4 regions of the Bacillus sp. GW823-FHT06A11 genome follow, and region 2 is predicted to be linked to each of the others. Evidence: predicted binding sites of a transcription regulator. Region 2 holds the regulator's gene; each other region holds the start of a gene.
What was found. Region 2 encodes NrdR, which represses ribonucleotide reductase genes. Its sites were predicted from a motif close to AACACNATATATNGTGTT; they were not measured.
Positions count from the first base shown of each region.

Region 1: the regulator NrdR is predicted to act here: its motif matches at 4,836-4,853, upstream of AC1Q8L_RS27550 (anaerobic ribonucleoside triphosphate reductase).
Region 3: the regulator NrdR is predicted to act here: its motif matches at 1,184-1,201, upstream of nrdI (class Ib ribonucleoside-diphosphate reductase assembly flavoprotein NrdI).
Region 4: the regulator NrdR is predicted to act here: its motif matches at 5,225-5,242, upstream of AC1Q8L_RS24360 (anaerobic ribonucleoside triphosphate reductase).

Region 1 covers NZ_JBXAHS010000009.1:159,869-168,184, reverse strand. Annotated here, with positions in the region: gene adhE (bifunctional acetaldehyde-CoA/alcohol dehydrogenase) at 1-668, shown strand, start outside; gene AC1Q8L_RS27565 (Spo0E family sporulation regulatory protein-aspartic acid phosphatase) at 848-1,009, shown strand; gene AC1Q8L_RS27560 (TIGR04053 family radical SAM/SPASM domain-containing protein) at 1,228-2,346, shown strand; gene nrdG (anaerobic ribonucleoside-triphosphate reductase activating protein) at 2,480-2,929, opposite strand; gene AC1Q8L_RS27550 (anaerobic ribonucleoside triphosphate reductase) at 2,926-4,791, opposite strand; gene AC1Q8L_RS27545 (YwiC-like family protein) at 5,334-6,059, shown strand; gene AC1Q8L_RS27540 (class I SAM-dependent methyltransferase) at 6,156-6,863, shown strand; gene AC1Q8L_RS27535 (FprA family A-type flavoprotein) at 7,010-8,245, shown strand; gene AC1Q8L_RS27530 (NAD(P)/FAD-dependent oxidoreductase) at 8,267-8,316, shown strand, end outside.
Region 2 covers NZ_JBXAHS010000002.1:224,072-232,387, forward strand. Annotated here, with positions in the region: gene polA (DNA polymerase I) at 1-2,448, shown strand, start outside; gene mutM (DNA-formamidopyrimidine glycosylase) at 2,461-3,291, shown strand; gene ytaF (sporulation membrane protein YtaF) at 3,364-3,996, shown strand; gene coaE (dephospho-CoA kinase) at 4,048-4,650, shown strand; gene AC1Q8L_RS09670 (glyceraldehyde-3-phosphate dehydrogenase) at 4,760-5,788, shown strand; gene speD (adenosylmethionine decarboxylase) at 6,179-6,562, shown strand; gene nrdR (transcriptional regulator NrdR) at 6,846-7,307, shown strand; gene AC1Q8L_RS09685 (replication initiation and membrane attachment family protein) at 7,460-8,316, shown strand, end outside.
Region 3 covers NZ_JBXAHS010000001.1:1,095,865-1,104,180, forward strand. Annotated here, with positions in the region: gene nrdE (class 1b ribonucleoside-diphosphate reductase subunit alpha) at 1-789, opposite strand, end outside; gene nrdI (class Ib ribonucleoside-diphosphate reductase assembly flavoprotein NrdI) at 776-1,135, opposite strand; gene AC1Q8L_RS05470 (hypothetical protein) at 1,613-1,930, opposite strand; gene ykzS (protein YkzS) at 2,030-2,224, opposite strand; gene AC1Q8L_RS05480 (GNAT family N-acetyltransferase) at 2,559-3,137, shown strand; gene AC1Q8L_RS05485 (hypothetical protein) at 3,173-3,775, opposite strand; gene AC1Q8L_RS05490 (hypothetical protein) at 3,864-4,019, opposite strand; gene AC1Q8L_RS05495 (YkvS family protein) at 4,280-4,465, shown strand; gene queF (preQ(1) synthase) at 4,514-5,011, opposite strand; gene queE (7-carboxy-7-deazaguanine synthase QueE) at 5,030-5,746, opposite strand; gene queD (6-carboxytetrahydropterin synthase QueD) at 5,739-6,230, opposite strand; gene queC (7-cyano-7-deazaguanine synthase QueC) at 6,230-6,892, opposite strand; PreQ1 riboswitch class I at 6,986-7,029, opposite strand; gene kinB (sporulation sensor histidine kinase KinB) at 7,236-8,316, shown strand, end outside.
Region 4 covers NZ_JBXAHS010000006.1:141,306-149,621, reverse strand. Annotated here, with positions in the region: gene AC1Q8L_RS24400 (TlpA family protein disulfide reductase) at 30-605, shown strand; gene AC1Q8L_RS24395 (3'-5' exonuclease) at 721-1,668, shown strand; gene AC1Q8L_RS24390 (FbpB family small basic protein) at 1,808-1,951, shown strand; gene sspN (acid-soluble spore protein SspN) at 1,995-2,129, shown strand; gene AC1Q8L_RS24380 (glycoside hydrolase family 18 protein) at 2,216-3,508, opposite strand; gene AC1Q8L_RS24375 (acyl-CoA thioesterase) at 3,618-4,037, shown strand; gene AC1Q8L_RS24370 (HesB/YadR/YfhF family protein) at 4,064-4,354, opposite strand; gene plsY (glycerol-3-phosphate 1-O-acyltransferase PlsY) at 4,463-5,059, opposite strand; gene AC1Q8L_RS24360 (anaerobic ribonucleoside triphosphate reductase) at 5,285-7,141, shown strand; gene nrdG (anaerobic ribonucleoside-triphosphate reductase activating protein) at 7,138-7,590, shown strand; gene AC1Q8L_RS24350 (response regulator transcription factor) at 7,609-8,286, shown strand.

The DNA of each region.
Region 1 (8,316 bases), on a different contig from region 2:
TGACAGTGCCACCTCATGTAACAGCAGACACTGGAATGGATGTGTTAACACATGCAATTGAAGCATACGTGTCTATTATGGCAAATGACTATACAGATGGATTGGCCTTAAAAGCCATTGATCTAGTATTTAAATATTTACCGCGAGCATATAAAAATGGAAATGATGAAGAAGCACGTGAGAAAATGCATAATGCTTCTGCAATTGCAGGTATGGCTTTTGCAAATGCATTTCTTGGTATTAATCATAGTTTGGCGCATAAGCTTGGACCAGAATTTCACATTCCACATGGACGCGCTAACGCAATCTTAATGCCGCATGTAATTCGCTATAATGCTATTAAGCCGAGAAAACATGCATTGTTCCCAAAATATGAGCATTTTGTGGCAGATGAACGTTATGCATATATTGCAAGAACATTGGGGTTGCCAGCAAGTACAGTAGAAGAAGGGGTAGAATCTTTGGTACAAGCAATTATCAGCCTTGGAAAAGAATTGAATATTAATATGAGTATTGCAGGACAAGGAGTAAAACAAGAAGCATTTGAAAATGTTGTGGATGTCTTATCGGAAAGAGCATTTGAAGATCAATGTACACCAGCAAATCCGAAACTCCCATTGATTTCAGAATTAAAAGAAGTCTATAAACAAGCATATAAAGGTGTGTAATAAGTTAAGTAGGTATAACTTTTTAAGTTCATAGATTTTGTATTTGATATTTGTAAATATATTGTATATGGGTGTTAAGGGGAAATATATATTATAAACAGCATTGTTTTAAATAGAACATCTAACAAAAATGCTGCCTAGATGACCTGTATGTAGGTAAGATGGGAGTGTACAAAGCTATGTCTAATTATAAGAAGTTAAATCAAGTAATTGAAAAAAAAGAGGAATTAATATCGCTTGTTAAGCAGTATGGATTCACTCATGAAAAGGTAATTTGTTATAGTAGAGAATTAGATTTATTACTAGATGATTTGATGAAATCTAATAGAAATAATAAGTAAATCGAATTTATATAAAAAAGAAATAAAATATAAATATTTAAGATATTTTTAAAATAAAAAGCACTCTCCTATAAATAGGAGAGTGCTTTTTTATCTTAATTTCATCTATTTTAGGAGGGATTTTTTAAATGCTAAAAACTTATGCGTGATAAATCTCACAACATAAATGCACATATAATTTTACAATATAGTATGTAAGTTGATGGGAGGCTTTCTTTTTGATAAATCGTGATTATAATAAAAACCCATTTATTGTAATATGGGAGTTAACAAGAGCATGCGAATTAAAATGTCTACATTGTCGTGCTGAAGCTCAGCATTATCGCGATCCTTTTGAGTTAACATTAGAAGAAGGAAAAAAACTAATTGATGATATATATGAAATGGATAATCCGATGCTGGTTTTTACTGGTGGGGATCCATTAATGCGTTCGGATATATATGATATTGCTGAATACGCGGTGAAGAAAGGTATTCGGGTTTCCATTACCCCCAGTGCTACTCCAAAGGTTACTAAAGAAGCGATTAAAAAAGCAAAAGATGTTGGGATTGCTAGATGGGCATTTAGTATAGATGGACCAACAGCTGAAGTACACGATCATTTTAGAGGAACAGAGGGGTCATTTAAATTAACAATGGATGCAATTCATCATTTAAATGAATTAAAAATCCCTATTCAAATTAATACAGTTGTTTCTAATTATAATTTGAGTGTACTTAAAGATATGGCAAATTTAGTAGAAGCATTAGATTGTGTGTTGTGGAGTGTATTTTTCTTAGTCCCAACAGGACGTGGTAAAGAGAAAGATATGATTTCACCAATTCAACATGAAAGAGTGTTCCGCTGGCTATATCAGCTTAGTAAAACTGTTTCTTTTGATATAAAAACCACAGCTGCTCAGCACTATAGACGCGTTGTTCTTCAAGAAAAAATGAAGGGAATTAAAAAGATAGATCAAATTATTCAATATAGAGATGTATTGATGGAAGGGATGACGGACGGAGTTAATGAATTTGGACGCGCTCCAAAAGGAGTAAATGATGGAAATGGAGTTGTATTTATTTCTCATATTGGAGATGTATACCCAAGTGGGCTATTGCCAATTAAAACGGGGAATATTAAATCAACACCGATAGCTGAAATTTATCGAAACTCTCCTGTTTTTCAAAGTCTTCGTAATCCAGACAATTATAAAGGAAAATGCGGTGTTTGTGAGTTTCGATATGTTTGTGGGGGATCTCGTTCTAGGGCATTTGCGATGACGGGGGATTACATGGAAAGCGAACCTTTTTGTATATATGTTCCAAAAGCATTGCGGAAAAAGTGTAAGAATTGAGCATGTCTCTTTTTTTAACCTGTATTATAAATTTTTTTATTGTATATTTCCAGTACTTATGAGCAGACACTTTCCGCTCATAAATACTGGGTTAGTGATGACTAATAATTGAAAAAAAGCAAGGGAATTATACTTATTTTAGGCGTATAATACGTTGATTTGAGCTTCCGCGAAATGGAAGAGTCAAATCTCTTTTTTTGATTTCAAATCTTCCATCAACTAAAACATCTCCATAATGTAACAGCTCAATCATATCTTTGTTTTGTGAGTTTTGTATCTCTTCTAGTGTATAGCCAGTGTAAATCCAAAGATTTTTGTTTAAACTTTTTACAGCCTTTGCAACTTCTTTGACCTCGATAGCTTGAAAAAATGGGTCACCACCTGAAAATGTTACATCAGTTAGAGGATTTGTGGAAATTTCTTTTATAATTTCTTTCACACTCATCTCGGTACCATTATAAAGATTCCATGATTTGGGGTTATGGCAACCTAAACAATGATGCGGACAACCGGCAAAAAACACAACTGTCCGTAATCCTTCACCATCTACTACACTATCATGAATAATATTCATTACCTTCATTTATGTTTCACACGATCTGCTTCTTCACTACGCTTTGCATTGTTCCATTTTGACATGTCCCCTACAAGATATCCAGTAATACGGCGAATTCTTTCAATATGATGATCTTCTATATTTCCACAGCTAGGGCACTCATTTTCAATCACTCCATTATAGTCACAACATTTACAACGATCCACTGGGTGATTAATTGAACCATATCCTACTTCATACTGTGCCATTGCTTGAACAATCTGTTTTAAAGCCATTTGATTATGCGCTGCCGCCCCATCTAGTTCAATATACGTAATATGACCACCGTTACAAAGAGCATGAAACGGTCCTTCTAAACGTATTTTATTAATTGCTTGAATAGGATAATAAACTGGAATATGAAATGAATTTGTATAGTAATCATGATCGGTTACACCTGTAATAGTTCCAAACTCAGCACAATCCTTTTTGATAAACTTCCCTGATAGTCCCTCGGCAGGAGTTGCAATTAAAGTGAAATTCAAGCAATGTTCTTCTGTTGCTTGGTCCATTTTATTTCTCATAAAGGTAACAATTTCTTTTCCAAGTTGCCATGAATCTTTATCTTCCCCATGGTGTTTTCCTGTTAAGGCAACCAAGCATTCCGCAAGTCCAATAAAACCAAGGCTCAATGTTCCTTGCTTTAAAATCTCAGTAACTGAGTCTTCCGGTTGTAGTTTTTCTCCATTGCGCCAAATCCCTTGTGAATATAGGAATTGAAAGTCTCTTGCCTTTTTTGTGCATTGATATGAATATCTTTCTAGCAATTGACGAATGCCAAGTTTGATATAATGATTTAACGATTCGAAAAATCCCTCTTTTGAATCATTTATTAAAGCCAATTTTACTAGATTAATAGAGGTAAATGATAGATTTCCCCTGCCAATTGCTGTCTCCTCACCATGAATATTAGACATCACACGAGTACGACAACCCATATAACATACTTCACTTTCTGGGTGCCCATTATAATACGCTGCATTAAATGGCGCATCTAAAAATGAAAAGTTAGGGAATAATCGCTTTGCTGTTGTTTCTAATGCAAGTTCAAATAAATCATAATTTGGATCTTTTTCTTCAAAATTCACACCTTTTTTTAACTTGAAAATTTGAATGGGGAAAATAGGAGTTTCACTTTTTCCCAATCCCGCTTGTGTTGCCTGTAGTAATTGTTTAATTAATAGCCTTCCTTCCTTTGATGTATCTGTTCCGTAATTAATTGAAATAAACGGAACTTGTCCACCACCACGGCTATGCATACTATTGGAATTATGAATAAATGCTTCACATGCTTGATATGTATCGTTTTCTGTTTCTTTCCATGCAAACACTTCGATTTGTTCCTTTGTTAGCGGATAGTCTTTTAACTTTTTCTTATTTTTTTCAAATGTTTTCCTCACATATGGTGCTAAATCTATATCAAACATGGCAAGAGATTGCCCACCATGCTGCATATTTTGATTAGCTTGAAGAATAATAGACGAGAGTGCTAATGCACTTTTAATATCTTGTGGTTGTCTCATATGGCCATGTCCAGTGTGGAACCCTTTTTTCAGCAATTGTGCTAAAGGAATTTGTGAACAAGTGGTTGTTCCTGTTGCATAAAAATCTAAATCGTGTGGGTATAAAATATTTTGATTAATAGCTTGTTTTACTTGTTTAGAAAGCAAATGTTCCCTTACATAAAGTTTTGCGCTCTCTGATGCAAATGTTCCCATCATTCCCATTGGAGATCGACCATCAACATTTGCATTTTCTTGCATTAAGTCTTGATCGTTACTGTTTATAATTTTATCAAAAGTTGTCCATAAAGTATTTTTTTGCTGTTTTACATTGTCTGAGTTGTTCATTAAATTCACTCCTTTTCAATATATAGTACTCAACATCGATAAATGATACTATATATAGTTTATTTCTGCAATGGTACTAATAAATGAAGTATGTGATGTTTTCTATTTAGAAGAGATTAAATCTAGAAGTTTATCGTATTATCTTGCTCATAAAAAATGAAAAGATATAGAATGATTTAATTATTTATAGATAAAAATTCTTTTGTTTTAGGTTCAAAGAGTGAGGTTATCAATAGAGAGTAAAAACACAATGAAGAATGTTTTATTCTATAAAATAAAAGGTATAAAAATAGAATGCAGTGATTTCACTCACAGTATTTTTTAAAAACATAGTTTATCTTATAAGGGAAGAGTGAGTATGAGAAATTCATTATATTTTACTATTTGGGATGGGTATTCCCTAAATTGGTGGAGTATGATTACCAGTGGGGGGATTCTCTCACTGGTAAAGTTTTTTATCTATAAATTTAATGATATATATGCTACTTATTATCATTCTTACGTAACATTTTGATAAAAAATTAAATGTGAGGTGTGGAAGAATGAAGTTAATTATTCCAAAGCAGCATGGAGCCTGGGGAATGCTGCTTATTCCATTTGTTTTAGGTATTTTAACTGGTAAATGGACATGGTATCATATACCTCTTTTGTTAGCGTGGTTTTTTGTGTATGTAGCTACATATCCCTTATTAATGTATGTAAAACAGCCGCGAAAGAAGTATTATTTATATTATTTTTTTCTTTACTTTGGTGAGGCTTGTATATGTACAGCTATTGCTCTTAGTTATGAATGGCGTATAGTTTATTTTTCTATTATTATGCTCCCGTTTTTTTGTATAAACATTTATTTTTCTAGCAAAAAAAATGAACGAGCCTTATTAAATGATGTATGTGCAATTCTTTTGTTTTGTATAGGGGGCATTATAAGTTATTACTTCACAATGAAAACAGTCGATAAAAATATATTGATAATAGCGACTATAACATTTTTATATTTTATAGGAAGTACGTTTTATGTAAAAACAATGATACGTGAAAAAAAGAATCCAACGTATCGCATTCTGTCATGGTGGTACCATTTATTACTTGTGATTGTTACGCTTATTTTATCACCAACGATTACCATTATTTTTATCCCAAGTTTGATACGGTCTATAGTACTGTATGGAAGGAATATTTCAATCTTAAAGGTGGGGATTTTAGAGAGTATAAATGCTATTTACGTTTTTATTACAACAATAATAGTATTTAAATATTTTATCTCGTAAAGACTAATAATGATTTATATTGTTTATATTATATTTATATATGATATTGTGTTAATGTTTTCTTCAATACTGTTTGTAGAAAGGAGTGTATAAATAATGACTTTTTACCAAAAATTAATGCCGTATTATGATGAAATTTTTCCGGGAAATGAAAAACAAGTGAATTTTATTGCTTCTTATTTACAAGAGGGGGACTCCGTAATTGATGTAGGTGCGGCAACAGGGAATGTGGCTAATGCATTAGTTGAAAAAGGAATGATTGTAACTGCGATGGAACCAGAGAAGAAAATGGCTGATAAAATTTCTGAGAAGGCTAAAACCCATAGGGGAAGACTTTTTGTAAATACACTTAGAATGCAGCAAATAGACGATGTACCTGGGATATTTGATGGTATTTATTGTATTGGAAATACGTTGGTTCATTTAGACAATGTACAGGAAATTACTGATTTTATTCAAAGCTCTTTTAAAAAACTTAAGAAAAATGGAAAGTTCATAGTTCAAATTGTAAACTATGAAAAAGTATTAAATCAAAAAAATTTCATATTTCCAGTAATTAAGAAAGAACATTTCTCATTCAAACGAGATTATGCAATAGAGAGAACAAAGGTGCTATTTACTGTAACATTAAATACATGTGGTGAAGAATTCTCAAATAGTATAGAGTTATATCCAATTACAAAAAAACAATTACTTCCCATATTAATAGATTGTGGATTTGAGTCAGTAGAAACTTACGCTAATTTTGATAAAAAAATATATTCACTTGATGGTCCGGCATTAGTAATTGTAGCAACAAAATAAATTTTAAAAACACCTGAGTAGAAAGCTGTTACTCAGGTGTTTTTTTATTAATTTTTTTAAAATGTGATTCTAGTCCTCTTTTAATTATAAAAAAGTTTATATAATTCAGTGGTAAATCGAATCTGATTGAGGAGGAATTGAGTTATATGTGCAAAGAAATTCAGTTAACTAAAGATATATATTGGGTAGGAAAAGTTGATAATAGAGAAGTTCCATTTCATCGTTTAATCTTAGCAAAAGGAACAACTTATAACGCGTACTTGCTAAAAACGGAAAAACCAACAGTGATTGATACAGTTGATATAGAGTTTGGAAGAGAATTTGTAGAATCATTAAGTAAATTAATTGATCCACAAGAAATTCAGTATATCGTAGTGAATCATACAGAGCCCGACCATTCAGGGGGATTGGCAGCATTAGCATCAAGAGCTACTAATGCAACGATTGTATGTACAGAAATTGCAGTACCAGAAATACAAGAGATGTATAAGCTGCATAATCGAAAGTTTTTAATAGTAAAAGACGGTGATACATTAGATATTGGTGGAAAAACATTAAAATTTAAAGAAACACCATATCTTCATACGGAAGAAACAATGATTACCTACTGTGTAGAGGATAAAATTTTATTTCCTTGTGATATTTTTAGTACTCATATAGCAAATGACGAGATTTTCAGTGATAAAGCGAATGTAGATATTACGGAAGACTTTATTGGTTATTATAATGCCATTATCCATCCACATAGAAGATATGTAAGAACATTAATAGAAGCTCTAAAAGATTTGGATATACAAATGATTGCACCATCTCATGGCTACATTTTACGTCAGGATATACAGAAGTATATTAAATTATATGCGGATATGAGTAGAGATACGAATCAAGATAAGAAAGTAACAATTGTATATACAACAATTAAAAATAATACAAAAAAAGTGGCAAATATTATTAAAGAAACTTTAGAAGCAGATAATATTCATGTAACAGTATTTAACGCTGATAAATCAAAAAAATCAGAGGTTTTAAAGAGTATTCAAGAAGCAGATGCAGTCTTCATAGGATCTTCAACTAGATATGCAGATATGATTGGTAATTTAGAAGAAATTTTAAAAGAAATGACAGAAATGAACCTAGAAGGAAAAATTGCAGCTTCATTCGGTTCATATGGTTGGAGTGGAGAGGCAATTGAAGTGATACAAGATTACCTCAATGAAACAAATATGAATGTACAAAGCACATCAAAAGTTATCCAATCTACAGGTATGACTCATGTTGAATTTCCTATTCGGATTAGATTCTCTCCAAAAGATGAGGGGAAAGTAAAGAAAATCCAACATGCAACAACATTTGTTACAGATTTATTATTGAGTTCTATTTAATAGAAAAATGGAGGTGAAAACATGGAAAAGAATTTTGTTATTATTGGGAGTGGTGTAGCTGCTGTAAATGC
Region 2 (8,316 bases):
ACAACCTTCCGTCATAAAACGTATAGTGAGTATAAAGGAGGACGTCAAAAGACTCCACCTGAATTATCAGAGCAGTTCCCGTTTATTCGTGAGATGCTGGATGCGTTCAATGTACCGCGTTATGAATTAGAAAATTATGAAGCGGATGATATTATGGGAACGCTAGCAAAAGAAGCGAGTGAACAAGGAGCAAGTGTAAAAGTTATTTCAGGAGATAAAGATTTACTTCAACTTGTTTCTGATAACACGCTTGTATGTATTCCGCGAAAAGGGATTACGGAAGTAGATGAATATACGAAAGAATCTTTATTTGAAAAATATAGCTTATCACCAAAGCAAATTATCGATATGAAAGGTTTAATGGGAGACCAATCAGATAATATTCCGGGTGTACCAGGAGTTGGTGAAAAAACGGCGATTAAATTGTTAACACAGTTTGGAACGGTTGAAGAAGTGTATGAAAATCTAGATCAAGTAAGCGGGAAGAAATTAAAAGAAAAACTGGAAGAAAATAAAGAACAAGCTCTTATGAGTAAAGATCTAGCGACTATTATTACAGATGCGCCGATTACAGTTCATGTGGATGATATGGCGTATAAAGGATATGAAGCAAGTGATGTGATTCCAATGTTCGAGAGTTTAGGATTTACATCTCTTTTAAATAAATTAGGCGTTACGCCAGAAGAAACAGCTCCAGCTGAATTAGATGATATTACATTTGATATTGTGGAAGAAGTTACAGAAGAAATGCTTCAGCAAGATAGTGCACTTATTGTTGAAGTGCAAGAAGATAATTATCATAAGGCGGACATTCAAGGCTTTGGTATTCAAAATGAAAATGGTTGCTACTTTATTCAGAAGGATATTGCTCTTGCATCGGATGCATTTAAAGCATGGCTTGCAAATGGAGAAATGAGAAAGCATACATTTGATGCGAAGCGAGCAATCGTTGCACTGAAATGGAATGGGATAGATATGCAAGGGATTGACTTTGATCTATTAATCGCTGCTTATTTACTTGACCCGGCTGATACAGATAAAGATTTCCGTACTGTAGCGAAAATGAAAGAAACGCATGCTGTGAAATCAGATGAAGAAGTTTACGGAAAAGGTGCGAAGCGTGCTGTTCCAGAGTTAGAAGTAGTAGCGGAGCATGTGGCTCGTAAAGTGCATGTATTATATGATGTAAAGCAAACATTCGTTGAAGAGTTAAAGAAGAATGAGCAATATGAACTGTTTACAGAGTTAGAATTGCCACTTGCGCGTGTATTAGCTGATATGGAAGTAAAAGGTGTAAAAGTTGATACGGAGCGTCTTCGTAATATGGGAGAAGAACTCGCAGGTAGATTAAAGGAAATGGAACAGGAAATTTATAAGCTTGCGGGAACAGAATTTAATATTAATTCACCGAAGCAGCTTGGTGTAATTCTGTTTGAGAACTTAAACTTACCGGTTATTAAAAAGACGAAAACAGGTTATTCTACGTCAGCTGATGTATTAGACAAGCTTATGGATCGCCATGAAATTATTCCAAACATTTTACATTATCGTCAATTAGGGAAGCTAAATTCAACTTATATTGAAGGTTTACTGAAAGTTGTACATGAAGATTCATCTAAAATTCATACTCGCTTTAATCAAGTGTTAACGCAAACAGGTCGATTAAGTTCAACGGATCCGAACTTGCAAAATATCCCGATTCGATTAGAAGAAGGAAGAAAGATTCGTCAGGCATTTGTTCCATCAGAAGAAGGTTGGATTATGTATGCGGCTGATTATTCACAAATCGAATTGCGTGTATTAGCTCATATTGCAAATGATAAAGGGCTAGTTGAAGCATTCCAGCATGACATGGATATTCATACGAAAACAGCTATGGATGTATTTGGCGTTGAAAAAGATGAAGTAACTTCAAATATGAGAAGACAAGCGAAAGCTGTTAACTTCGGAATTGTGTATGGTATTAGTGATTATGGTCTTTCACAAAACTTAGGAATTACAAGAAAAGCAGCAGCGGAATTTATTGAAAAGTATTTAGAAAGTTTCCCTGGTGTACAAGAATACATGGAGGACATCGTAAAAGATGCGAAACAAAAAGGATATGTGGCTACATTATTAAATCGTCGTCGTTATATTCCAGAAATTACGAGTCGTAATTTCAATTTACGTAGCTTTGCTGAGCGTACAGCGATGAATACACCAATTCAAGGTACTGCAGCAGATATTATTAAAAAAGCTATGATTATTATGGCGGATCGTTTAGAAGAAGAAGGATTACAAGCACGTCTTCTTCTGCAAGTACACGATGAATTGATATTTGAAGCGCCAAAAGAAGAAATTGAAAAATTAGAGAAGCTTGTACCTGAAGTAATGGAGCATGCAATTGAACTCGCAGTTCCGCTGAAAGTTGATTATTCTTACGGTCCAACTTGGTACGACGCAAAATAAGGAAGTGATGAAATGCCTGAATTACCAGAGGTTGAAAACGTCAGACGGACACTTGAAAATCTTGTAACAGGAAAAACGATTGAAGATGTTATTGTTACTTATCCAAAAATAGTGAAACGACCAGATGATGCAGAAATCTTTAAAGAAATGCTAAAAGGCGAGAAGATTGAAAATATAAAGCGAAGAGGAAAGTTTTTGCTTCTATATGTAACAAATTATGTTATTGTTTCACATTTGCGTATGGAAGGTAAGTTTTTACTACATCAAGAGGATGAGCCGATTGATAAACATACGCACGTCCGTTTCTTATTTACAGATGGAACTGAATTACATTATAAAGATGTGAGAAAGTTTGGTACGATGCATCTCTTTAAGAAAGGTGAAGAGATGAACCAAATGCCTCTTGCTGACTTAGGTCCGGAGCCGTTTGATGCTGAATTGACACCACGGTATTTACAAGAAAGATTGCAAAAGACAAATCGTAAAATAAAAGTTGTGCTATTGGACCAGCGTCTTTTAGTAGGGCTTGGAAATATATATGTAGATGAAGTTTTATTCCGTTCTCAAATTCATCCGGAACGAGAAGCTTCGTCTTTGACAATAGAAGAAATTGAGCGAATTTATGAGGCTACCGTTACAACGCTAGGCGAAGCAGTGAAGCGTGGCGGAAGTACAATTCGAACGTATATCAACTCACAAGGGCAAATTGGTTCGTTCCAAGAACTCCTAAATGTATACGGAAAAAAAGGAGAACCGTGTGTAACTTGCGGTACGATATTAGAAAAAACAGTTGTTGGCGGAAGAGGAACGCATTACTGCCCAATTTGTCAGCCAAGAATATAGAAAAGAGATAACATCGGATAGGCATTTGTCATATACATACAGCAGAGCTATGTATAAGGGAGGAGCTTACCGATGTACCTTTATTTATCTCTTATTTTATTAGCTTTTACATTAAGCTTAGATAGCTGTAGTGTAGGGCTAACATATGGTTTAAGAAGCGTAAGAATTCCACTAAGATCAATTATAATTATCGGAATGTGTTCAGCGGCTGTTATGCTTGTTTCAATGGGAATTGGACATATGATCGCGAAAGTATTTTCACCTGTTATCGCAACGCGTATCGGTGGGCTTGTTCTTATTGGAATAGGGATTTGGGTATTGTATCAATTTTTTCGAAGTGAGAAAAAAGAAGAACCGAAGCAAGAGGAGAAGGTCTGGAAATTAGAGATTGCCTCGCTAGGGCTAGTGATTCAAATTTTACGGAAACCGACTGTAGCAGATTTTGATAAATCAGGCACCATTTCTGCAGGAGAGGCATTGCTTCTTGGTATCGCTCTTTCTGTAGACTCATTTGGTGCCGGAATTGGTGCATCTTTATTAGGGTATGCACCTGCTATGATGGCGATATTAGTTGCAATTATGAGTTCTTTGTTTTTATTTATTGGAATGAAACTTGGAACGGTTTTATCGAATATGAAGTGGTTACAAAAATTTACATTCCTGCCTGGGGTATTACTCATTATAATTGGAATTTGGAAAATGTAAGTATGGGCGTGGAACATTGGTTTCGCGCCTTTTATTATGAGGAGGATTATTATGACAGTAGTAATTGGATTAACGGGAGGCATTGCAAGCGGAAAAAGTACGGTATCAGAAATGTTTCGTGAGCTAAGTATACCAGTTATTGATGCAGATGTTATTGCAAGAGAAGTTGTAGAACAAGGAAAACCAGCATATAACAAAATAGTAGAAGTGTTTGGAGCGGAAGTGTTACAACAAGATGGGGAACTAGATCGTCCAAGATTGGGAAGCATCGTTTTCTATAATGAAGAAAAACGATTGCAGTTAAATAAAATTGTGCATCCTGCAGTGCGTGAGGAAATGAATAGGAAAAAGGAAATGTACATAAAAGAAGGTATGCAAGCGGTTGTGTTAGATATTCCTCTCTTATTTGAAAGCAAATTAACAAGTCTCGTTGACCGCATTTTAGTTGTAGCGGTTAAGCCGCATACGCAATTAGAACGTTTAATGAAACGAAATAACTTTTCAGAAGAAGAAGCAACAGCTCGTATTCAATCTCAAATGCCGTTAGAAGAAAAAGTGAAAAATGCAGATGAAGTGATAAATAATGATGGCACAATTATGGGAACGAAAACACAATTGCAGGTAATTTTAAAGAAGTGGAACATTATTGACTAAAAAATTGTGAAATTAATGAAAATGCTTAGTGACATATCTCCTTTTTGTGTTATACTATTATTGGGATTGGAGATAAATAGTATAACGCATTCAAGGGGGATAACATATTATGACTCGTGTGGCAATTAATGGATTTGGACGTATTGGGAGAATGGTATTTCGTCAAGCAATAAAAGAAAGCGCATTCGAAATTGTAGCAATCAATGCAAGCTATCCATCTGAAACGTTAGCACACTTAATTAAATATGATACAGTTCATGGCAAGTTTGACGGAACAGTAGAAGCATTTGAAGATCACTTATTAGTTGATGGAAAAATGATTCGCCTTTTAAACAACCGCGATCCAAAGGAATTGCCTTGGACAGATTTAGGTGTTGAAGTTGTAATTGAAGCAACTGGTAAATTTAATTCAAAAGAAAAAGCAATTCTTCACGTTGAAGCTGGAGCGAAAAAAGTTATTTTAACAGCGCCTGGTAAAAATGAAGATGTAACAATTGTAGTTGGTGTGAACGAAGACCAATTAGATATTACAAAACATACTGTTATTTCAAATGCATCTTGTACAACAAACTGTTTAGCGCCTGTTGTGAAGGTGTTAGATGAGCAGTTTGGAATTGAAAACGGTTTAATGACGACAGTTCACGCTTATACAAATGACCAAAAAAATATTGATAACCCACATAAAGATTTAAGAAGAGCACGTGCTTGCGGACAATCAATCATTCCGACAACGACAGGTGCTGCGAAAGCGCTAGCAAAAGTTCTTCCGCACTTAAACGGAAAACTTCATGGTATGGCACTTCGTGTACCAACACCAAACGTGTCTCTTGTTGACTTAGTAGTAGATGTAAAACGCGATGTGACAGTTGAAGCTATTAATGATGCATTCAAAACTGTTGCAAACGGTGCGTTAAAAGGTATTGTAGAATTCAGCGAAGAGCCTTTAGTATCTATCGACTTTAATACAAATACACATTCAGCTATTATCGATGGTTTATCTACAATGGTAATGGGTGATCGTAAAGTGAAAGTACTTGCTTGGTATGATAACGAGTGGGGCTACTCTCGTCGTGTTGTAGATCTTGTAACGTTAGTTGTTGAAGAGTTAGCGAAACAAGAAAATGTGCAACACATTTAAGTGAATAAGGGAGGAGAGGGCAAGGCAATATTTGCCCTCTTTTTTTATTTTTTTCTGAAAAGGAAAAAAATTATATAAGTATATTTTAAAAAGTGGACATACCACGAAACGTTGTGATTACTGCATTTGTGAATCGTTTATTTTTTTTAGGGAAAAGTAAAGAGGAAAATATGACAGAAAATCGAAAAAACTGTTGTTGCAAAATGAAAATAAACAAAGTATACTAACACTCGTAAACTTAAGAGCTGAGGTACGTAGTCACTACTTAAAGGGTTAGGACCTCTCTGGACTAACTTTCCCCCGTGGTAGTGGAGCAAGCCAAATTGCAAATTAGTTTTCAATTCGAACAGTTAGAATAAATTTACAAGGGGGAACTGTAGAATGGATACTATGGATACGATGGGTCGTCACGTGATCGCTGAACTTTGGGATTGCGATTTCGACAAGCTTAATGACATGCCGTATATTGAACAATTATTTGTGGATGCAGCACTAAGAGCTGGTGCTGAAGTGCGTGAGGTTGCTTTCCATAAATTTGCACCACAAGGTGTAAGTGGAGTAGTAATTATCTCAGAATCACATTTAACAATTCATAGCTTTCCGGAGCACGGTTACGCAAGTATTGATGTTTATACTTGTGGGGATCGTATTGATCCAAATGTTGCTGCAGAATATATTGCAGAAGGTTTAAACGCGAAAACGCGTGAGAGCATCGAGCTTCCTCGAGGCACTGGTAGCTTCGAAATTAAGCAGAGAGAAACAAAAGCTCTTTAAAAAAGAACATAATTGATTTAAAATGTAAAGAGGTGTATAATGCACCTCTTTTTTAGTTTATAAAAAAGGAAAAATATAACGTACTCGTTAGTTGAATACATTGGACTCTTGCAAATGAGGTAGTGCCCTATATACCATCTTATTTTTAAGTATGAGATGATAAAGTGATGCGCTGAAACTTAAAGTGGTAAGAGAGTTAGAATGAGTTATATAATATTGTATATATATTTTAGGTGAATTGAGTAGAGAAAAATAAAGAGTATAGTGTAAAGGAGTGAATGAATTGCGTTGTCCATCCTGTTCTCATAATGGTACAAGAGTGTTAGATTCGCGTCCGGTAGACGAGGGGCGCTCTATTCGAAGAAGAAGAGAGTGTGAAAGTTGTTTAAGTCGCTTTACGACCTTTGAAAGGGTAGAAGAGTCACCTCTTATCGTTGTTAAAAAAGAAGGCACACGAGAAGAGTTTAATAAAGAAAAGATTTTACGCGGTTTAATTAAAGCGTGTGAAAAAAGACCAGTATCTTTAAGACAATTAGAAGAAGTAACACAAAGCGTGGAACGTGAACTGCGTAATTTAGGTATATCAGAAGTGAAAAGTGATATGATTGGTGAAATTGTTATGGAAGAACTTCGCGATATTGATGATGTTGCTTATGTACGTTTTGCTTCTGTATATCGTCAATTTAAAGATTTAAATGTATTTATTGAAGAATTAAAAGATATACTGCAAAAAGAAAGAGAGTAGAAGTTGTATTTTATTCTCTTTACATACCGTAAGTAATAGGATAAGAGAGCTAGAAGCGAAAGCTAATAGCTCTTTTTCACTAAGAATTTATATAATGAAGATAGAAGGAATGAAGTAGAGGATAGATTGGATGAGAGAAAGGAAAAGCAAGAATGGAAAAACAGTCATGGATGGAGCTATTGCCGATTGATCGTTATAAAGTAAGTGCGAAAGGGCTACTGCATAATTACGACCGAAAAGTATTAACGATGTTGTATCAGCCGTTAATAGGTAGTAGAGCTTTTAGCTTATACATGACACTATGGGGGGAGCTAGAGCAAGATCGTGTATTTGGAAAAGAGAATACACATCATTCCCTTATGGTGACTATGCAAATGCAACTTCCTGAAATATATGAGGAACGAGTAAAGTTAGAGGCAATTGGGCTTTTGAAGGTATATATTAAGAAAGAAAAAGATATTCGAATGTTCATATATGAGTTGCAACCACCTTTATCTCCGAAGCAGTTTTTTGATGATATTGTTTTAAGTATCTTTTTATACAATCGATTGAGTCGGACAAAATATAATCAAGTAAAGCAATATTTCTTAGAAGAAGAATTTGATTTTGCTTCTTATGAAAATGTTACGCGCTCTTTCAATGATGTGTTTGGTTCGTTTAATCCAGGACAGCTTGAGCATGCGCAAGAAGACCTTCGTATTCCAAAAACGACAACTATGCCAAGTAACGAGAAGGGAGACGCTCCGAAAGTTTGGAATGATTTCTTTGATTTCTCTTTATTTGTAGATGGATTGTCCGCTCTTGTTCCTAAAAAGGCGATTACAGATCAAGTAAGAGACTGCGTTATAACACTTGCTTACGTGTATGGTGTAGATGTGTTATCGATGCAAAATATCGTTCTTGGTGCGGTGACAGAGATGCAAACAATTGATATGGAAAGGCTTAGAAAAGGAGCGCGCGATTGGTATCAATTTGAAAATGGTCAAGCATTACCGGTACTAAGTGAAAG
Region 3 (8,316 bases), on a different contig from region 2:
CTCATCGGCATTTATTTTTTTTGTATCAAGGAATTCAATAATATCCCAATGGAAAATGTTTAAATATACTGCACCGGCACCTTTTCGTTGGCCAAGTTGATTCGCATATGAAAACGAATCTTCAAGCAATTTCATAACAGGTACTACACCACTTGCAGCGTTGTCGATACCTTTAATTTGCTCACCACGTGCGCGTAGCTTAGATAAGTTTAAAGCTACTCCCCCGCCGATTTTCGATAATTGCATCGCAGTATTAATGTTAAAGCCGATCGAATTTAAGCTATCGTCCATCTCTAACAAGAAACAAGACACCATTTCTCCTCTTCTGCTTCTTCCCGCATTTAAAAAGGTTGGTGTCGCTGGTTGGTAGTTTTGTTTTACAATCATGCTTGCGAATTGTCTTGCCTTCGAAACATCACCGCGTCCTAAGTATAATGAAACAATTGCTACACGATCTTCATAGCTTTCTAAGTATTGTTTTTGATCATTCGTTTTTAACGCATAATCTTTGTAGAACTTAGATGCTGCCATATAAGATTGGAACTCGAAGTTTTCACCATAAGCGATGTTATATACTTCCTCTACTTCCTCCAAGCTATACTCGTCCAGAACGTTGTAATAGTAATCATGTTCTTTCATATACTCCATTCGCTCTGCCACGCTATTAAAAGGAACGGTATTCTCTCTAGCTTCTTCCATAAAGACTTCTAATGCCTCTTTATCTTTATGAAGCTGATAAAAACCGTCCTGCATTTGCGTGATTTCATTATTCAGTTCAATGTGTCGCAATCTCCCGCACCCTTTCCTTAAAATATTCTACATCGTTATTTGTTCCAGATAACTCAAATTTTGATACAATAGGCACTTCATATTTAGTAGAAATCTTGTCAGCACTTGCACCGAACATGTCTCCCCAGTTACGATTGCCGCTTGCAGATACGCCTTTTAATTTTTCATTATTGCGCTCTAAAAAGTCTAAAACACGTTCTGGTACATTGCCAAAACCTGTTGTATACGTAATAAGAATAAAGTCTTCATCTATTACTAGATCTTCATCAATTTGAACGGCCGGCATATTTAATTTGTGAATGAAACGCTTCACGTTTCCTGTCATAGAATCATATGCAACTAACATTTCCGACCCTCCCTCTCAAATCTATATTCTCTATATGTTGTTCTTGATTTCTCTATATATTGTATTACGTTTCAAAATAAGACACAAGATATATGTATAAATTCTTTCTTTTTTTAACTTTTACTTTTCGACATGATAGCCGTTTTTTTTCAATACAATGACTATGAAACAACATTCTAAAACTCATGTCAATAAAGTGCTTTTCAAAAAAGTTGTCAACGAATTTAACCTTATTTTTAAAAAAGTTAACAATATATTTTGTCATAAAACGGTAGATGCTGAAGAAATATATTTCTCCAGCATCACGCAAAAAAGAACAGATATAAAACGATAATCTGCTCTAAAAAACGATTACATTTATCAAATTTACCTTATTAAATATATTATACATATACTTTCGTCTCTCGTTACATACTAAAAGATAACTATTATAGAAAAAGATTATTATTATGGAACTTCAATTTATTTATGAAAAGTTTATTCAGAGTGCTCAATACGCAAAATATCTTTTACAAATATGTGATGTGGATTTTCATCTTTATCAAGCATTGTACATACAGGAGCCTCTTCATCAAAGTATACAATCATTCCTTCTACATACTGATATGTATGTTGAACTTGTACAGTTACTTTAATTTCTATCGCTTCTTCATATGCTCTTTTTATTTTCTGAAGCATTTTTGCTGAACATTTTCGTTTCTCTGGATACATAACCATTCCCATAAATCTATTGCCGGCTCTATCTTTCCACATATAATCCCAATGTGGTAAAATGCCTTGTTTAAAATCGCCCATAATTCCCCTCTCCTTTATCTTTTATTTATTCCGCATTAAACGTCCAGTTGGTGAAGGTTACTAATCAGTGAGGGATGCCCTGCTGATCAAAATTCCCCTTTATGAACGTGGCGTTTCTGAATATGTATAAATCACTTGCCCGCCTCGCTGTGCGTTACCAATGAAATGCTTAAAGTCTTCTCTATTTACAACAACTTCTCTGAACGTATAAAATACATCTTTCGTAACAACATACTCCGTTATTTCACCATTTTTCAGCTGATCTAAAATTGTATTTGCTAATTCTTTATCCATGTATTTCACCTCTCTGCAATATTTTATTCTATCGTATATTCTATAGGTCAACAACTGTAAAATTATCCCGCTATTTGCGGGTAGTCCGATTGGTGTTGACTACTAATCAGTCGTGGAATGAACAAAAAATCTTACTGATTAACATTTCACTTTATCTTGTTGTTATGCCATGATTTTATTTTCGTTATTTCGCAAACAATATCGTTTTACTATATGTCCACTAAATATCATATACTAACATAGCTACTTCTCTATATCAAACATTTCGGCATTCAATTATGCAAAGTTCCATACCACTATGCTACAATATACAAATAGAACTAGGAGGGATACTATGATTCGGAAAGCAAAAAAGACAGATGCAATGGCAATAGCTCCTTTATTGTATAATGCTCTGCATGAAATTGCTGAAAAAATCACAGGTAGCACAGTTGAAGCAGAAGTATTACTAGGACTTGAGACATGGTTCTCAAAAGAAAATAACCGTCTGAGCTACGAAAACTGTTTTATTTATGAACAAGACGAAAGTGCAGTTGGAATTATTGTCGCTTATCACGGTAGTGAAGCAACACAGCTTGACGCACCAATTGTACATCACTTAAGAGAATTACATAAAGATGAATCGATTACGTTAGAAAAAGAAGCTGAGCTTGATGAGTATTACATTGATACATTATCAGTTTCAAGTGCACACGGTGGAAAAGGTATTGGTTCTAAATTAATTGAAGCTGCCGAAATCTATGCAACTGAAAAAGGGCATGAAAAAATCGCTTTACTTGTTAATTTAGAAAACAAACGCGCCTATTCACTATACGAAAAGTTAGGTTATAAAAAAGATGAAATTGTTATGCTAGTAGGCGAACCTTATGCTCATCTCGTAAAACCATTAAACGTCAAAATTTCTATATCTTAAAAAGAAAGCACACGATTTATATAAATCGTGTGCTTTTATGTTAAATTCGTATTTAATATATTTCCATCCATCGCCTCGTGAAACGTATATGTTGTACATCCCCATGGCTTTCTATGCAAAATAGGAGAACCAGACCATCCCATTGCCCTCAGCTCCGTTCCAATCATCGAATTAAAATAATTATGACCTACAAGAGCAATACTTCCATGTACGAGAGCATAACGATGTAACAGGTAAGCCGCTTGCCTTGCCCTCTCTCTTACTTCCTTATAAGACTCAACATCTTTATGGTAGCCAAGTATCCATAATGTGCGCCCAATGAACATCCATACCTTAATTGTGCATTTCAACCACTTCGGAGCAAAAAAGTATGAAGGAACTTCAGCTTCTCTAAAAAGAGAGTTTTGCATAAAAGATAAAGAATCCGTTAATTCAGCTGCTGATTGTACAGCACGCCTTTGATCACTTGTTAAGACAAATTTCGCTGCTTCAATTGCCTCTATTGTTTCTATCGGCATTTTAGCTTTTTGTATCATTGACTCGGAATCATACTGTTTCATCCATTCGTGAAATGAATTAATTGTCATCGGTTCTCTTATACGACCTAAACAACCATGACGAATAAAAGAAATCTTCATTCTTTTCACTCTCCATTCATCACTTACGAACTCTATTATGCACTAGTTCTAAACATCATACCACGCAAGAAAAGAAAGTCATATACCTTTACATCTCCCCACCACTATCATGCGTTATCGAAGCATGGATACCATCCATCCCATCAAAATATGTACTCGTATCATATTGACGAATCTTTTTTAAATGCATATAAGAAAATAAAAATAAAATTAAAGCTATAACACTCCCCACAAATTCAAACATCATTTTACCGCCTCTAATTTCTCCCACTTCAGCAGGTTATTCTACTTTTTCATTATACCTCGATATAAAGATTCCCGCATTTTTGCTATTTTTTTCAAATAACATGGATTTTCTACATATTTTCTTACAAAAAGTGAATATTTTTCGAATTTTTACTTTGGAAACATTTACAAAGTAGGAAATATGGTTCAAAATAGGAGGAAATAAAAAAACCCAAATTTATTCTTTTTTTGGGAAAACTGTAACAAGGAGAGTTGCTTATGCAGATCGCAGAAACTGGAGATATCATCGAATTTAAAGGTGGAATGCAAGGCCGTGTTCAAAAAGTAAATCAAAACTCTGTTATTGTTGATATAACAATTATGAAGAATTTTAGAGAACTAGATATGGAACCTCTTACAGTTGTAAGTCATAAAAACTATACTGTCATTAATCAAAATGCATAATATAATAGAAAGAAAGAGCCTGTATACTATACAGGCTCTTTCTTTCTATTAACGATTATCAATTGTTTCCGGATATAGATCGTGGTTCATCATGCGGTAGTCAGCCATTTGTTCATACTTCGTCCCTGGGCGACCGTAGTTGCAGTATGGATCAATTGAAATGCCACCACGTGGTGTGAATTTCCCCCATACCTCAATGTAACGTGGATCCATTAATTTAATTAAATCGTTCATAATAACGTTCATGCAATCTTCGTGGAAATCACCATGATTGCGGAAACTAAATAAATACAACTTTAAAGATTTACTCTCTACCATTTTTTGCTCTGGAATATAGCTAATATAAATTGTTGCAAAATCTGGTTGTCCTGTTTTCGGACATAAACTTGTAAATTCAGGACAATTGAATTTTACAAAATAATCACGGTTTGGATGATTATTATCAAATACCTCTAATATTTCTGGGCTATATTCAAATAAATATTTTGTATTTTGATTTCCTAATAATGTTACATCTTTTAAATCTTCATCTAATCTTCCAGTCATTTTAAACATCCCTTCTCGTTAGACGCCGCGTTTATTTCCCCATACTAACGCATGAAGCTGAGGCAATACTTTTGCATCATTCATCTCTTTACAATTTACAGCTTTATCAATCAGCCACTCATACTTATCTAATAATTTTTTAATAAGCATCGCATCATCCACTGTTTTTGTATCATCGTTTCCTACTTGCAGGAAAAATGGTACACCTGGATAACGTTCGTGCATCTTAACTGCATATTCAAAATCATGATCATCGAATACTACTACTTTTAAACTAATATCTTTTCCTGCTAGTTTCTGAATAATAGCATCTAACTTCTGAAAATCTGTTTTCATCGTCGAACTTGGTGGTTTTGGAGAAATTGTTACCTCATCAATTTGAAGTAACCAATCTTGCCATTTACTCCCTTGCGTTTCAATTGCCGTTCGCATTCCATTTTCTTTTAATATTGAAAGAAGAAACTCAATATTTTTCAGTAATGCCGGATTTCCGCCTGAAATCGTAACATGAGAAAATTTTTCTCCTCCAATTGCAACAAGCTCATCCCAAATATCTTCTGGTGTCATCTGTCTAATTTGATCTTTAGCTGATCCATCCCACGTAAAAGCAGAATCACACCAAGCACAGCTATAATCACAACCAGCTGTACGGATAAACATTGTCTTTTGCCCTACAACCATTCCTTCACCTTGAATAGTCGGACCGAATATTTCTAAGACAGGGATTTTACTCATCGAGCATCCACTCCCGTCTTACTTCCGCATAACTAGTCGGCGTCTCAAATAGACGAACAAATTCAACGCGAGCTCCTTTATATTCGTTCACTCGATTCTCTTTTGTTAGTGCTTCTGCCATCTTTTCATAAATCCAAACGACCATATTTTCAGCAGTCGTATTCATTGCAGGTAACGTTTCGTTTAAATAACGATGATCTAAATAAATTTCGATTTCATTCTTCCAAATTTCTTTTATATCTCCAAAGTCAATTGCAAGACCTATTTCATTTACATATCCACTAATTCCAAATACAACTTTATATGTGTGACCATGTAAGTTTTTACATTTCCCTTCATAACAGTGTAAATGGTGTGCTGCATCAAATGTAAATTCCTTGCTGACCATTACTCTTTTATTATGGTATTTGAGTTGTTTACGCTGAATATCCTTGTCCATTTTTTGCAAATTCTCTACGATGCGAAATCCAAAAAAGTTATCCATTAGTTGTTCGCTCCTTCGCGTTCCTGTAGGTACGTATCTAATCCTGCTTTACGAAGTTGACATGCTGGACATTCACCGCAACCATCACCAATGATTCCGTTATAACATGTTAATGTTTTTTCCCGAACAAACTCAAATGCTCCAAGTTCATCTGATAATTTCCATGTTTCAGCTTTATCAATCCACATAAGTGGCGTGTGAATGACAAACGGGTAATCCATAGATAAATTTAAAGTAACGTTTAACGATTTCACAAACACGTCACGGCAGTCTGGATAACCACTGAAATCAGTTTCACATACACCTGTTACAATATGACGTGCTCCAACTTGTTTTGCTAATACAGCAGCAAATGATAGGAAGAGTAAATTTCGTCCATCTACAAATGTCGATGGCAATTCACCTTCTTCATGTGTAATCTCCATATCCGTTCTCGTTAACGCATTTGGAGCAAGTTGATTTAATAGACTCATATCTAGTACCGTATGCTTTATTCCTAGCTCTTTTGCAATTTCCGCTGCACAATCAATTTCTAGCTTATGACGTTGATTGTAATTAAATGTTACAGCTTCTACCTCTGCAAACTGCTCTATTGCCCAAAATAAACATGTCGTACTATCTTGTCCTCCACTAAAAACAACAACTGCTTTTTCTTTTTTCATTTCACTCATTCTCCTTCTCTACTATAAATAAGAAGAAAGAACGTTCTTGAACTGTCACAATAAAAAAACAAAACAATACCTAAAGATATTGTTGTTTCCATAGTTTTTTATAGAGGGAGTTCGCGAACCTCTCCCGCGCGGTGCACGGAATTTCTTCTTTCATTGACACAGCTTATTGTAACATATTGTATACTAGCGTAAAAATTTCTGATTTTTCCGCTATTTATCATTTCATTTCTTTCATTTTATAGTATGATTAATTTAATATAAGAAGAGAGGAGGCATCCCACTGAAATCCTTTATTATTTATCTCTTTTTAAATATATTATTCATCCTGATTACAATGCTCGTATATCATTTATTTTGGAATCAAAAAGGGAAACGCTCTCCTAAATTAAATTCAGCTATATTCATTGTACTCTGTTGCCTCGCTACCGTACTCTGTATTACATTTGCAGCAAAAACAAATAATGGTTTTCAATTTGATATGCGCCATATTGTATTAATTGTCGGTACATTAACGGGAGGGCCTATTGCTGGTGGTTCTATCTTAGTTGTATTAAACATATATCGCTTATTATTAGGTGGGATCGGTGTTTTCCCATCTCTTATCGGTTCTGTTCTTCTATTTATTGTTCTACTATTAACATATAAATTTTTCAATCGAACTTCTAATCGTATAAAAATAACACTTGCTATTATCTACAGTCTCACATACGGATTTAGTTGGATACCCTTCTTCCTTTCAAAGGTTACAAATAAGACTGATTATATACCGCATATTATTGTGTATGAGTTATGTTCAATGCTTGGTACGATTCTAATTTTATATTTACTACACATATTACAAACTCAAGTTCGTCTCCAAAACGAACTTATAAATGCTGAAAAATTTCATTTAATTGGTGAAATGGCAGCGTCTATCTCTCATGAAATTCGCAATCCATTAACTTCAACAAAAGGGTTTTTACAACTGTTACAATCAGATACATGCACTGAGCAGGAACGAAAATTATATATCGACATTGCCATTAACGGCATTGAACAAGCAAATCATGTTCTTACAGATTATTTAACCTTTGCTAAACCAAGCATTGAAAAAGAACAAACATTACAGTTAGAAGAAGAATTACTACATGCATTGTCGTTAATTACACCGCTTGCTAATTTAACAAATGTACGTACTCATTATATAAAGCAAAGCACTTCTTTTTTTATCGCTGGAGAAAAGCAAAAACTAAATCAATGTTTATTAAATATTTTAAAAAATTGCATTGAGGCTATGCCAAAAGGCGGTGATCTTTATTTCACATTAGTTCCTGATCATAAGCATATTCAGTTATACATAAAAGATACAGGAGTCGGTATGGATTCAGAACAAGTAAAACGTCTTGGCTCGCCTTTCTATTCAACGAAAGAAAAAG
Region 4 (8,316 bases), on a different contig from region 2:
AGAAGATAAATACGTTAGGGTGATATAACATGTGGCGGAAGCTTACGATTATTGTAGTGTTACTTTGTTTAGCGGGATATGCAGCTTATGAACAGTTTGGTAAAAAAGAGCAGATGGTACAAGGGGAGCAAGAACAAAGTGAAGCTGCTATGAAAGAGATGATTGCAAGTAATGGTATTGAAATAGGGAAGAGTGCGCCAGACTTCGAATTAACGAAGTTAGATGGAACGAATGTAAAGCTATCAGATTTAAAAGGAAAGAAAGTGATTTTAAACTTTTGGGCAACGTGGTGTGGACCTTGCCAACAAGAAATGCCGGATATGGAGGCTTTCTATAAAGAACATAAAGAAAACGTAGAAATTTTAGCAATCAACTATACGCCTTCAGAAAAAGGTGGGGGGGAAGAAAAGGTAAGCAATTTTGCTAAAGAAAAAGGAATTACTTTTCCTATTTTATTGGACAAGAACATTGATGTGACAACAGCGTATAAAGTAATTACGATTCCAACTTCGTATTTTATAGATACAAAAGGTGTCATTCAAGATAAGTTTATTGGGCCGATGACGCAAAAAGAGATGGAGAAAAGGGTTGCTAAATTAAAATAATGGTGAAAAGGTAGAGGTGGAGAGTTCCCATTTCTGCCTTTTCTTTTTCAAGTAGTAATAACTTCATGATATGATGTAAGAAATATAATCGTTTAGAGATAAAGGAGTGTATGGAGTGGGGAATGTATCCTTACCGTTAGATTATGTTGTAATTGATTTTGAAACAACAGGATTTAACCCTTATAATGATAAAATTATTCAAGTTGCAGCGGTGAAATATCGTAATCATGAACTGGTAGATCAATTTGTTTCATACGTGAATCCAGAGCGACCAATTCCGGACCGAATAACGAGTTTAACCGGTATTACCAATTATCGTGTTTCAGATGCACCGACGATTGAAGAGGTATTACCTTTATTTTTAGCATTTTTACATACAAATGTTATTGTGGCCCATAATGCTTCTTTTGATATGCGCTTTTTGAAAAGTAATGTAAATATGCTAGGGCTACCTGAACCTAAAAATAAAGTAATTGATACTGTATTTTTAGTGAAGAAATACATGAAGCATGCGCCTAATCATAAACTTGAAACGTTAAAGCGAATGCTTGGAATTCGTTTAAGCTCTCATAATGCATTTGACGATTGCATTACGTGTGCTGCTGTTTATCAAAAGTGTGCAGCTATTGAAGAAGAAGGACAGAGAAAAGTAAATAAGGTCTCACTTGATGAAATCGTAGTATACGAAGCGGTGAAAGAAATGCTTGCACGTAATAAACGTAATGTAGAATGGCTACGTTGTATGAACGTAGGAAGTTATTTAGATATAAAAGCTTTTTATCCAGTTATGAGATTAAAGGTAAAAGGGCGAAAGAAATATGTATTAACAGAGATATTAGAAGAAGATGTGAAAGAAATATGTACAAGTTTAAAATGTGAACCGGCGTTAAAAAGTGAAGTTGGTAATACGAGAATTATGCTTAATAGCTTAGAGGATGTTATGAAATTAGAAAGTTATATTTTAGAGCAGTATGATTTTGTATTACAGGCGCTTCATGATTATAAAGAAAATGAAATGAATGCAGATGAAAAGTTGAAAGAGTATTTAAATATTATGGTATGAAAAACTCCGTGTGCAATATATTGTACACGGAGTTTTTTTAGGAGTACCAAAACATAAAATTTTCTTACAAATCTGATTAAAGAGTTTTTCGTTTGCTCATACTATGTAATAAGAAAGTGAAGGAGAGAGGGTGAACAACATGAGAAGAAGTCGCCGTAAATCGTTTGAAGAACTTGTAAATGAAAATAAACAACAATTATTAAGCGATCGTGATGCAATTGATCGCATTGAAGAGCGCATCGAAAAACGTTATGAAATGAAACTTTTTAAGCAAGCTGAATAATTCTTAACGCTAGTACGATACTAGTGTTAAGGAGGCGATAGTAATGGGTAATCCGAAAAAAAATTCAAAAGACTTTGCACCAAATCATATTGGAACACAATCGAAAAAAGCTGGTGGAAATAAAGGAAAGCAAATGCAAGATCAAACAGGTAAACAACCGATTGTTGATAACGGTTAAAAAGGAGAATGTTATCATTCTTCTTTTTTGTGAGGAAATGAAAGATGAGTTTTTAGCAGTAATATGAAAAAAAGGGCTGACTTTTGTCAGCCTTTTTTCGTAATCGTAAAATTTTCAACGAGTAAACGCCAATTTTGCGGGAATGGTAAACCGATTTTCCAGTAACTAATACCGCCTATACCTTGTTCTTTCATTAAATTGAATTTACTTTGAACAGACCGTGAATCTTCAAACCAAACTTCGTGTTGCACGCCGTTTTCATCAAAGTAATTAAAATGAGGAGCTTGGGCTGTGAAATCATAACGAATAGGAACATTATATTTACGAGCTAGTGCAACAGCTGCGACAGAGCTAATTGCTTTTGCGGGTGGATTTCCTTGTTTAAATGGAAGCTTCCAATCAAACCCGTATAAATTTTGCCCCATCATAATTTTTTGTGGAGGCATTTGAGATTTTGCATATTGAAGTACTTCTTTCACTGGACCGATAGGAGAAATCGCCATCGGTGGACCGCCTTGCCATCCCCAGTCATATGTCATAATGACGACGAAATCAACAATTTGCCCTTGCGCTTTATAATCGTGAGCTTCGAAAAATTTTCCCTTTTGATTTGAACTTGTTTTCGGTACGAGAGTTGTGCTCAATGTGTACCCGCTAGGTAAGCGTGTTTTTACATTTCGTAAAAAGCGATTATACGCCTCGCGGTCTTCAGGTGCTACACTCTCGAAATCGAAATGAATGTCTCGCATGCCATATTTTTGAGCTGTTTGCAAAATGTTAGTAATGAATTTGTTTTGAATCGTTGCGTCGCGTAAAATAACTGATGTTAGATCGGCACTGAAATTACCATTTTCAATATTTGTAATAACGAGCATAGGGATTGTTTTACCTTGCGTTGCAATATTAGCAATTTTAGCTGTTTCAGTAGGTTCTTTTAATGTGCCATCTCTTTTTGCCTCAAAACTAAAATAGGCTAAGTATGTTAAAAATGGATTGATGGCGCGTGTCGCATTAACTAAACTCTCTTTAATCGGTATAGTTGAAGGTTGTAAATAAGCGATGGATTCTACAGCTCGTTTTGTGCCTTTTGGTACATATAATTGTTGTCCGACATGGAGAATAGATTTTAAAGATAAATTATTAACTTTAGCTAAACTAGCGAGGGGGACATTATATGTTTGAGAAATTCGATATAGGCTGTCACCAGGCTGTACATAATAATTATTTCCTTTCGTATTAACGATAAGTGCCTGACCAACAACGAGCGTTTCAGCTGGATTTAGTCCATTGTCTTTTACTATTTCGTCAGGTGTTGATCCATATTTTGATGCCAAGCTATATACGCTATCACCACTACGAACAGTTACAATTTGAATCATATGCTGGCTCCTTTCAGTAAAAGATTCACTGTTTTTATTTTATTTTTGATGTCACTGTATTATGATTAAATGTATGCAAGGTAGCAGAAGTGAAAGAAGGCGAATACATATGTTTGTAGCAGAACATGAAGTTGAAATCCGTTATGCGGAAACAGATCAAATGGGTGTTGTTTACCATTCAAACTACTTAGTGTGGCTTGAGTTAGGTCGCACGAAACTTATACAAGATTTAGGTTTTTCATATGTTGAAATGGAGAAAGAAGGAATTATTTCTCCTGTGTTAGATTTACAAATTTCATATCGTAAAGCGATGCGTTATGGAGAAAAGGCAATCGTAAAAACATGGGTAGATACTGTGAGCCCGCTTCGCGTTGTATATGGATATGAAATATATAATGGTGATGGTGATCTTTGTATTACTGCAAGTACGACGAATATTTGTGCGAAAAAAGAAGGATTCCGCCCTGTATCATTTAAAAAGTTATATCCTGAGTGGTATGCGAAATATGAGGAAATTAAGAAAAAATAAAAAAGCGTGGCAGAAGCCGCGCTTTTTTATTTTTCATAATTAAATTGTGGGAAGTCGTCACCTTCATTAAGTGTAACAGATAAATTATGTCCATCGAAGAACCATTCATCATCGCCTTCAATAAAGAAGTTAATACCTTCTTCTTGAATTTGAACAGCAGGGTGTGCAGGATCATCTTTACGAATACCTAAAGAAAGTCCTTTTTGCACAGTACTGCAACCACCGTATTGTACGAAAAAGCGTAGTGTTTCATTTGATTGTAAGTTTAATTCAGTTTTATACCATTGTGCTGCTTCTTTTGTTACGGAAAGATTCATGTATAGTTCCTCCAAGTTATGTTGCTTTTTCTTTAGTATAAAAAATAACGCAAAAAGACGCTATTAATATGCTTCACGTTTTCTTTTTGCGTTATGTGGGTTACGATCTTATTTTTGCTTTTTTGAAAAGTTTGCTTTTGGTTCAGTTTTATTTATAATTCGTCCGATATTTGCACGGTGTTTATAAATAACCATACCTGCTAATAAACACATCGCAATAATGAAGATTTTATCCCCGCTAACAATGGATGCAATAACAGCAACAACTGCTGTTACCATAGAAGAAAGTGATACGTATCTTGTTGTAAATAAAAGGGTGAAAAATACAACAGCCAATATTGCAAAAACAACTGGTGAATAGCATAATAGCACCCCAGCAGAAGTTGCAACTGCTTTACCACCACGGAATTTCGCGAAGATCGGGTAGACATGTCCAAGAACAGCCGCTAATCCGAACCATAGTGGGTGAATATCTAATCCGAAAATCATTGGTAGACTTGTTGCTAATGTCCCTTTTAAAATGTCAGCAATTGTAACGGTAAAACCTGCTTTTTTCCCTAATGTACGGAATGTGTTTGTTCCGCCTAGATTACCGCTCCCGTGCTCACGAATATCGATTCCGTAGCCAATTTTTCCAACAACTAGTGCAAATGGAATCGAGCCAAGTAAGTAGGCAACGATAAATAAAAGATATGTAGTAACCATAAGTTCAGTCTCCTTTATTCAAATGTGTTGATAAAGGGTAAAAAGAGTTTTTCCCGTATATTGTACCATACATTTGTAAAGAGCACATTTCTTTTTTGTAAATGAAAAATTCATTATTTCGTGAAAAAAATTTCACAGTAATGTTACATTTCTCGCAGAAACAGCAAGACTATATGTAGTAACATTTTAATCAAAAGACAACAACATATTGGTGGAGGGTTATAAATGTTACAAAATAATACACGTGGAGAAGAATTAATGAAAGTGTTCGAGACGATAGTCCACGGCAATGAACAAGATTTAATGCAAGAAAATGCAAATGTAGACGGCCGCTCTCCAATGGGTGTAATGGGAACGTTCGCATCTGAGAGTGCAAAATATTATGCTGTTGAGAATTTATTGTCAGATCAAGTGAAAAAAGCGATAAATGAAAATATATTATATCCACATGATTTAGATTTTTATGCGACAGGAACGACGACTTGTTCGCAAATTCCGTTAGCGCAAATGCTTGCTAACGGTTTTCATACTGGACATGGACATATGAGACAACCACAAGACATTAAAAGTGCATTGGCTCTTTCGTCTATTATTTTTCAAGCGAATCAAAATATGCAGCATGGCGGTCAATCGTTTGCACTCTTTGATATTGATTTAGCACCTTATGTACGAAAAACAATTGAGAGACATAAAAAACGATTACAATCATATCCGCTTACGAAAGAACAAATAGAAGAATTTGCATGGAAAGAAACGGAAAATGATACGTATCAAGCGTGTGAGGCTTTCGTTCATAATTCGAATAGTATGCATAGTAGGGGCGGAGGACAAGTACCGTTTATTTCTATTAATTACGGAACAGATACGTCAAAAGAAGGAAGAATGTTAATTAAACAACTATTAAAAGCGACACAAGCTGGACTTGGTAAAGGAGAGACACCAATTTTTCCGATTCAAATTTTCAAGATGAAAAAAGGTGTGAATTTTGAAGAAAGTGATCCGAATTACGATTTATTTGAATTAGCATTAGAGACAACTGCAGAGCGATTATTCCCTAACTTTTCATTTTTAGATGCTCCGTTTAATGCAGTGCATTATGATGGAAGACCAGAAAGTGAAGTATGTTACATGGGATGTCGTACCCGTGTTATGTCTAATATACATGGAGAAGAAACAGCGATTGGTAGAGGGAATTTATCATTTACGTCTATCAATTTAGTGAAATTAGCGTTAATTAGTGGTTCAAAAGAAGCATTTTTTGAAGCGCTAAACTACTATTTAGATTTAGGAATTAAGCAGTTATTAGAAAGATTTGCGTATCAATGTACGAAGCGAGCAAGAGATTTTCAGTTTTTATATTCACAAGGTGTATGGCGTGGTGGAGAAGCATTGCAGCCTGAAGACTCCGTAGCTTCGATTTTAAAACAAGGGACGTTAAGTGTTGGTTTTATCGGTCTTGCGGAATGTTTAGTAGCTTTAACAGGAAAGCATCATGGGGAAGATGAAGAATCATGGAAACTTGGGTATGAAATTATTTCCTTTATGAGAGATAGAATGGATAAAGCGACAGAAGAACATCAACTGAATTTCTCGATAATTGCAACTCCAGCAGAAGGATTATCAGGAAAGTTTGTGAAAAAAGATAGAGAAGAATTTGGCGTAATTAGCGGTATAACGAACCATAATTACTATACGAATTCATTCCATATTCCAGTTTATTATAACATTCAAGCGATAAATAAAATCCGTTTAGAAGGCCCGTTTCATGCTCTCTGTAATGGAGGACACATTACGTATATTGAACTAGACGGAGCAGCGATGCATAACAAAAAGGCATTAAAACAAATTGTACAAGCCATGGCAGAACATGGCGTTGGATACGGTTCAATTAATCATCCTGTTGACCGTTGTAAGTGCTGTAGTTATCACGGGGTTATTGGAAATGAATGTCCAAGTTGCGGGAATGAAGATGAGGCTAATATAGAAAGAATTCGCCGCATAACAGGCTATCTTGTAGGAGATATGTCGAAGTGGAATAGTGCGAAACGTAGTGAAGAGATAGATCGGGTGAAACATAAATGAAAGTGATGAATATTATTCATGATAGTGTAGTAGATGGAGAAGGATTGCGGACAGTCGTGTTTTTTGCGGGCTGTCCGCATCGTTGTGTCGGTTGCCATAATCCAAAATCGTGGAATATTTGCAACGGAACGGAAATGACAGTAGAAGAAATTGTGAAAGAGATTGCAAGTAATCCATTAACTGATGTAACATTTTCAGGTGGAGATCCATTTTTTCAAGCTGCTGAAGTGAAAAAGGTAGCAAAAATCGTGAAAGATTTGAAAAAAAACCTATGGATGTATACAGGTTATACGTTAGAAGAGATACAGAGTTCTCAAAATAATGATATGATAGAGTTGTTACATTATGGGGATGTTTTAGTCGATGGAAGGTTTGAAATTGAGAAAAAAGATTTAACACTTCCATTTCGCGGAAGCTCCAATCAACGTATTATTCGATTGAAAGAGTAAAAAGGCGGGATAGATTATATGAATAAAACAGTATTGCTTGTTGAAGATGAAAGAAGATTACGTGAAATTGTTAGTGATTATTTTCGTAATGAAGGCTTTGAAGTAATCGAAGCAGAAGATGGGAAAAAAGCGTTAGAGTTATTTGCAGAGCATGAAATTGATTTAATTATGTTAGATATTATGTTACCGGAAATAGATGGATGGTCTGTTTGTAGACGAATTAGAAAAGAATCAGCAGTACCAATTATTATGTTGACAGCGCGTTCGGATGAGGATGATACATTGCTAGGTTTCGAATTAGGTGCAGACGAGTATGTAACCAAACCATTTAGCCCGAAAGTGTTAGTAGCTCGTGCAAAGACGTTATTGAAACGTGCGGATGGTGCGGTAGGTGTAGCGGAAGAAAATGCTATGTCTTTAGCTGGAATTGAAGTGAATCGTCTATCTAGAACTGTTTTAGTAGATGGAGAAGAAATTATATTGACACATAAAGAATTTGAACTTCTTGTTTATTTAATGGAGAACAAAGGAATCGTTTTATCACGTCAACATTTATTAGACCAGTTATGGGGATATGACTATTACGGTGATGACCGAACGGTTGATACCCATATTAAAAAACTTCGAAATAAGTTAGGAGATAAAGCGAAGCATATCGGTACTGTTATTCGAGTTGGTTATAAATTTGAAGAATAATCTAGAACGATTTGTGTAATTTAGCCTAGG